DNA from 2 places in the Salipaludibacillus sp. CF4.18 genome. Region 2 is predicted to be linked to the other one. Evidence: riboswitches for the same ligand, from Rfam matches in the RefSeq annotation. Region 2 holds a riboswitch; the other holds the start of a gene.
What was found. A riboswitch is a leader RNA that binds a small molecule or an ion and turns the genes downstream of it on or off. The one in region 2 is predicted to bind lysine.
Positions count from the first base shown of each region.

Region 1: another riboswitch for lysine. It lies ahead of ACHABW_RS14405 (Na+/H+ antiporter NhaC family protein); the one in region 2 lies ahead of lysA (diaminopimelate decarboxylase).

Region 1 covers NZ_JBIMEV010000023.1:35,666-39,296, forward strand. Annotated here, with positions in the region: gene ACHABW_RS14390 (thymidylate synthase) at 1-275, shown strand, start outside; gene ACHABW_RS14395 (dihydrofolate reductase) at 272-757, shown strand; gene yunB (sporulation protein YunB) at 932-1,753, shown strand; lysine riboswitch at 1,838-2,016, shown strand; gene ACHABW_RS14405 (Na+/H+ antiporter NhaC family protein) at 2,155-3,631, shown strand, end outside.
Region 2 covers NZ_JBIMEV010000006.1:271-3,901, forward strand. Annotated here, with positions in the region: gene ACHABW_RS05855 (peptidylprolyl isomerase) at 23-457, opposite strand; gene lysA (diaminopimelate decarboxylase) at 576-1,916, opposite strand; lysine riboswitch at 2,029-2,205, opposite strand; gene ACHABW_RS05865 (spore germination protein) at 2,263-3,631, opposite strand, start outside.

The DNA of each region.
Region 1 (3,631 bases), on a different contig from region 2:
TACCGTTTAATATTGCTTCCTACTCTTTATTAACGATGATGATTGCACAAGAGTGCGGCTTAGAAGTGGGTGAGTTCGTTCACACGTTCGGTGATGTACATATCTATAACAATCATATAGAGCAGGTTGAACTGCAGCTTACAAGAGATCCTCGTGCTTTACCTACGATGAAGCTAAATCCTGATCGAAAGCATATTGAAGATTTTACAATTGAAGATTTCGTGCTTGAAGGATACGATCCTCATCCACATATTAAAGGGGAGGTATCTGTATGATCTCCATGATTGCGGCGATGAGTGAAAATAACGTAATCGGAAAAGATGGGCAGATGCCCTGGCATCTGCCCGGTGATTTACAATTCTTTAAACAGACAACCAACGGACATTCAATTGTAATGGGAAGAAAAACATTCGAGTCTATTGGACGACCTTTACCAAAACGCAGAAATATAGTGTTGACGAGAAATAATGACTTTTCGGCAGAAGGAGTTGAAGTCATTAATAATTTTTCTGAAATGGATAAGCTTGTAAAAGATGAGGAAGAATTTTTTGTCATTGGTGGTGCAACGATTTATGAACAGCTGTTGCCACTAGCCGACCGATTATATATTACGGAAATACATGAATCATTTGAAGGGGATACATTTTTTCCGGCCATTGACGATGGCCAATGGGAAGTTGTGGCCTCAAAAAAAGGCAAGGTGGATGAGAGGAATTCCCATGCTCATACCTTCCTTACATATGAACGAAAGAATTAATTATTTTACGGTGGGCTCATTAGTCCATCGTATTTTAATGAGAAGCCTTATCTACTTTAAAAACAACATTCAATGTGTAACAAAGCCTAATGAAAAATAAATACTACTTCACAGTTATTGTTGGTACAATCTTTGCCTTTTCTAGCATATGTATGTGCTGAAGGGGGAATCACAATGAAGACATTTCGCACCGTTCGGCCAAAAAGCCGAAAGAAGAAAGGACCTCTTCCTTTCCGTTACGTTTTTATGATTTCGTCTATTATATTTATTATGCTAACACTCACCGGCTTAGGCATCATTGACGCGGGTGTTAGACCGACTCTTATTGCTATTGCGAAGACTGAGACGCAAAGGATTGGTACCTTAGCTATTAATGATGCTGTTTCTGGTCAATTTCTTGATAATACGGATATGGATGATTTAGTAGAATTAGAAAAAAATGAAGAGGGTGAGGTTACTTCTGTTCAGTTTAATTCTGTCATCTATAATCGGGTATTGCAGGAGACCACGGAAAGTGTACAAAATTATTTAAACGACATAGAACATGGGCGTTCAAAAGATAATAGATTTCCAAAGGATGTTGACGTTAATGGAGAGGGAGCGGTTTTTTCTGAAGATGGAATCATTCATATGATTCCGCTTGGGCAAGCTACAAACAATGCACTGTTAGCTCACTTGGGGCCTCGAATTCCTGTGCGGTTATCAGCAATAGGGGCTGTGAAGTCCAATTTAAAAGAAAATATTTTAGATGTTGGGATTAATAATACCTATATGAGTATATCAGTGGAAATTGAAGCGGACGTACAAATAGTGATTCCATTTGCTACAGCTACGGAAGTTGTGAAAACTTCTATCCCGGTTGGAATGATCTTGATTCCAGGGGAAGTTCCAGAGTTTTATGGTGGTGAAAGTGGCACTGGCACCGGAGGAATGACTCCAGCTGTGATTCAAAGACCTGATGGACTGGATGATTTAGATTTGGAAACAAATAACTAGTGAGTTATTGTTGAAAATAAGTGATACGTTTGGTATAATAATTCAGGCTTAAAAAAATTGAATATTAAAGTAGACCTCATCAATCGGTGAGGTAGAGGCGCAAAGTTTATTACTAGGAGACTGGAGTTAGGACAACGAGGAAAGTCTTTGAAAGGAAACATTGCCGAAGCATTGTGATCGTGTCCTACGATGCAACAGCTGGGGTAATATTCAATAAATATTACACTGTCACTATCTGTTAATAGTGGAGAACTACTGAACTGTGTTGGAGATTCGTCTTAACTTCATATTGAAGTGGCAAGGGATTTTTCCTTTGCTGCTTTTTTTAGTTAGAGCTAACAGTACAGTCTAAAGTTAAGGTGTTATAATCAGTCATTTTATTTTTACAGGAGGAGAAAAGTATGGAACTTGGAATTTTATCAATTGTACCCCCAATTTTAGCGCTTTTAATGGTCATTATTACGAAAAGAGTACTTGTTTCTTTAGGGGTAGGAATTATTGTTGGTGCCTTGATGGTAAATCAAGGAGAGTCAATGATCATCGACTCTATTTCTCAAATAGCATCCATTGTTTCTGGAATATTTATTGTGGATGGGGCAATCAATTCATGGGAATTTTATATCATTTTATTTTTGCTATTATTGGGGATGATTGCTTCTCTCATTACCATCACAGGCGGGAGTCAAGCATTTGGGGAATGGGCTCTAACAAAAGTTAAATCACGTATTGGAGCACAATTTGTATCAGCCTTTCTTGGAATTATTATATTTATTGATGACTATTTCAATAGTTTAACGGTCGGAAATGTTAGTCGTCCTTTTACGGACAGGCATAATATCTCTCGGGCAAAATTAGCGTATATCGTTGATTCGACTGCAGCACCTATGTGTGTTATTTCTCCACTGTCGAGTTGGGGTGCGTACATTATCACGATCATTGGCGGAATTCTTGTAACACACGGTGTGACTCAATACGAGGCGTTACAGGCGTTCCTATTTATCGCACCGATGAATTTTTACGCGATATTTGCCATCTTATTTGTGCTTGCAGTTGCATATTTTAAATTGGACATTGGTCTCATGCGAACTCATGAAAACCGTGCGATCAATACAGGTGAGTTAGTAGATACTAAAAAAGGACCAGCACCTGGTGAAAGTGATCAAATGAAACCAGCTGTAAAGGGGAACGTTGGAGACTTAATCTGGCCAATTGCTGTATTAATTGTTGCAACTATCCTGTCGATGATTTTAACAGGAATCCAAGCAACGGAAGGCTCTGTTACATTGCTGGCAACGTTTGAAAATACAGATGTTGCAGCTTCTCTTTTGTATGGTGGGATCATAAGTTTAATTGTCGCAATAGGAATTTCTTTTTCACGTCGTCTACCAGTTAAGATTTTAGGGGTTGGTTTAGGAGCAGGAATAAAATCGATGCTTCCCGCAATATATATTTTAATTTTTGCATGGACGATTATTGAAATTATTGGAGCTTTGGGTACAGGGGAATATTTAGCCGGACTAGTTGATGAGCATATTCAATTAGGCTACTTACCAGCTCTATTGTTCATCATTGCTGCATTTATGGCATTTAGTACTGGTACTTCATGGGGAACGTTTGGAATTATGCTACCGATTGCAGGTGATATTGCTGCAGTAACAGACATTAATTTAATGCTTCCTGTTTTAGCAGCAGTATTGGCAGGAGCAATTTTCGGTGATCATTGCTCTCCGATTTCCGACACGACAATACTTTCGTCTACAGGAGCAGGAAGCCACCATATTGATCATGTCATGACACAATTACCTTATGCCCTAATAGTGGGTGTTATCGCAACATTATCCTTCTTGGCTCTCGGTTTTTCCGGCAGTGTTTGGATTG
Region 2 (3,631 bases):
ATGCGGTCGTTAAGTTAATTGATTATGCGTCGTAAACAGTAACTTCTTTCATAACGTCACCTTGTTTAATTCTATCTACTGAATCAAGACCTTCAATTACCTGACCAAAAACAGTATGAACACCGTCTAAGTGCGGCTGTGGGTCAAGCACTAAGAAAAATTGACTTCCACCAGTATCTTTACCCGCGTGAGCCATTGAAAGACTTCCTTTTTGATGTTTATGAGGATTTCCTTCTGTTTCACATTTAATTGTATAACCCGGTCCGCCTGCACCAGATCCATTTGGACAACCACCTTGTGCTACAAACCCTGGGATCACACGGTGCAAATTTAATCCGTTATAAAAACCGTCATTAGCAAGTTTCTCAAAGTTAGCAACCGTACCTGGTGCTTCGTCGGGATAAAATTCAATCACTACTTTTTCTCCATTTTCAAACGTAATTTCACCTTTTTTCATATCTAAAACCTCCATAGTATTTTTAATTATGTACACATTCTTTATTTTACACTAGTTAAATACAGAAAGAAACTAGATAGCATTTTATCTAGTTTCCTCTACGTTATTAAACTATTTTTTATACCGTACCTTCTACCCGATTCTGTCCCTTCACAGCACTATAACGACGTTCATGCCGAACAAGGTCTTCTAATGATTCTCGTTCTATAACACATTCATGCTCTCCGTTTTCAACAAAAACTACCGCTGGACGTAATATGCGATTATAATTATTTGCCATGGAATAACCGTATGCACCTGTTGAAAATACCGCTAAAATATCCCCCTGTGTAGTCTGTGGCAAGGAAATATCCCAGATAAGCATGTCTCCACTTTCACAGCACTTACCGGCAATACTGACAACCTCTGTATTTTCTTCGTTAGCTTTATTTGCAAGAACCGCTTCATATTCAGCCTGATAGAGTGCCGGGCGAATATTATCAGTCATCCCGCCATCAACTGAAATATAGGTGCGAATGTCGGGGATGTCTTTTCTACTTCCTATACTGTAAAGCGTTGTACCTGCTTCTCCAACCAAAGCACGACCTGGCTCAATCCAAATTTCCGGTACTGGCATGTCTAATTTCGCTGCTTCTTCTTTGGCTTTGTCAACCATATAATCAATATAAACATGGAGAGGAAGAGGGTGATCCTGGTCACCGTATCGAATCCCAAAACCACCACCTAAATTAAGTACATTTGGATAATAATCTAATGTTTCTTTCCAAGCAGCTAAAGAACGGTAAATTTCTTTCACAGCTTCCTGGAATCCTTCCGCTTTAAAAATTTGTGAACCTATATGGGAATGTACACCCTGTAAAGTTAAAAAGGAATGAGATAATATCATTTTTATAGCTTTCTTCGCTTGCCCACTGTTTAAATCAAAGCCAAATTTAGAATCTTCTTGACCGGTTGAAATATATTCATGTGTATGGGCTTCGACACCTGGAGTAATTCTGATCAAAACATCCATCTTCGTTTTGTTTGTTTCTGTTATCGCCATTAACCATGCCAATTCTGTGAAATTATCCACAACAATACAGCCAATTTTTTCCTTCACTGCCATTTCCAGCTCATCCGGCGTCTTGTTATTTCCGTGAAAATGGATTCTGTCTACAGGGAAGCCTGCCTGCAATGCTGTGTAGAGCTCACCACTTGAACAGACATCCAAACTTAAGCCCAATTCATCGGCCAATTCGACCATCGCTATGCAGCTGAACGCTTTACTAGCATATGCTATTTGATAATTTACACCTTGATTTATAAATGCTTCCTGAAACTCATGTGCTCTATTTCGAATATCTTTCACATCGTATACAAATAGTGGTGTACCATATGTTTCCGCAAGGGTAGTGGCATCTACCCCGCCAATTGTCAAATGACCTTCTTGGTTGACACTACTAGTACCATAAAAACCCATCTATATCACTCCTTATCAGCAAACCCTCTCGGTTCTTTTATATATGAATAAAAAAAAGAATGAATGCGAAACACATCCATTCCTCTTGGTTTTCGATTAGTCCATCGGTTTCCAATAGGATAGTGCTCCACTACAAACGCAGTGACAGTGCATAGTTTATTCAACTATACCCCAGCAAGCTAAGTCAAGGAAACATAGCTGCTTCGGCAATTCGACCTTTCCTCTGTTTTCATAGCTGTCCTGAAGCTCCAACAGTATACTTTTTCGAGATTGCACCTCTACCTAATTACAAGTTTTTATTCATTTTGTTAAACAATAGCATAGTTAAATTATTCACGCAACAACTTTACGTTTTTCTCTGCTTTATTGAATCGACTGGATGGACAACGCTAGGTCTTATCCGTTTAAGCGGAACTGCTTGACGTATAAAAATATCTATTGCAGCTTTAGGATAAAGCGGTAAAAATGGCCACAAATATGGCGCATTTAACGCTTTTCTTCCGGCTAAATATGCGAGTGAAATCACACAGGAGATAACAAGTCCCGGGACACCGAAAAAACCTACTGCAAGTATTAAACCTAATCGAAGTAATTTTATTGCTACCCCCAGCTCATGACTAGGTGTGGCAAAGATGCCTATAGCAGCTACTGCTACGTACAGAATTACTTCTGGGACAAATAGTCCAACTTGAATGGCAATGTCACCAATTAACAGGGCAGCGACAAGACCTAATGCAGTAGCCATCGCGGTTGGGGTATGAATCGCTGCCATTCTTAACAGTTCGATTCCTAATTCTGCAAATAATATTTGTCCAAATATAGGTATATTTCCGTTCACTTCATTTGGTCCTATAAATTCAAGGTTAGCAGGTAATAGACCGGGATCTTTAACTACTAATAACCAAAAAGGCAAAATGAATAAGGAAAACAAAATCCCTGCAAAACGTATCCACCTCATAAAGGACCCAACCAAAGGTGCTTGTCTATATTCTTCTGCATGCTGTACATGATGAAATAATGTTGTTGGCAGAATGATCACACTGGGAGAAGTGTCTACAAACAAAATGACATGACCTTCAAATAAATGGGTTGCCGCTACATCTGGTCTCTCTGTATATCTAACCATCGGAAAGGGATTCCAGCCTTGTTTTACTAGAAATTCCTCGACCATTTTATCTGCCATTGTTAAGCCGTCTATATCAATTCCATCTAATTCTTTTTTAATTACTTCTACCAATTTTGGATCGACTATCCCCTCGATGTAAGTAATACAAATATCTGTTTTTGACCTTTTGCCTACCTGGGTCATTTCATTTCTAAGTCTTTCATCACGAATCCTTCTTCGTGTCAAAGCTGTGTTTTCGATAATATTTTCTGTAAATCCATCACGACTCCCTCTTATTACTCTCTCTAGATCTGGTTCCTCTGGTCCTCGACCAGGATAGCTCCTCACATCGACTATGATTGCTTCTGATTCACCTTCTATTAAGATGAACACCAGGCCTGAAAGCATCTCTTTTATAGCGTCTTCCAGAATTTCAGTCATTTTAACTTGAACATGTGCCAAATGATTCTGAATTTCTTTACGAGCATCTAGTTTTTTAGAGTGAGTCGTGTCAAGAAACATTAATTCTTTGAGTATTTCAATTACGTAGTCAATATCACATAATCCATTTGTAAAATAAATCTGAACGTCCTTATCTAATATATGTAAT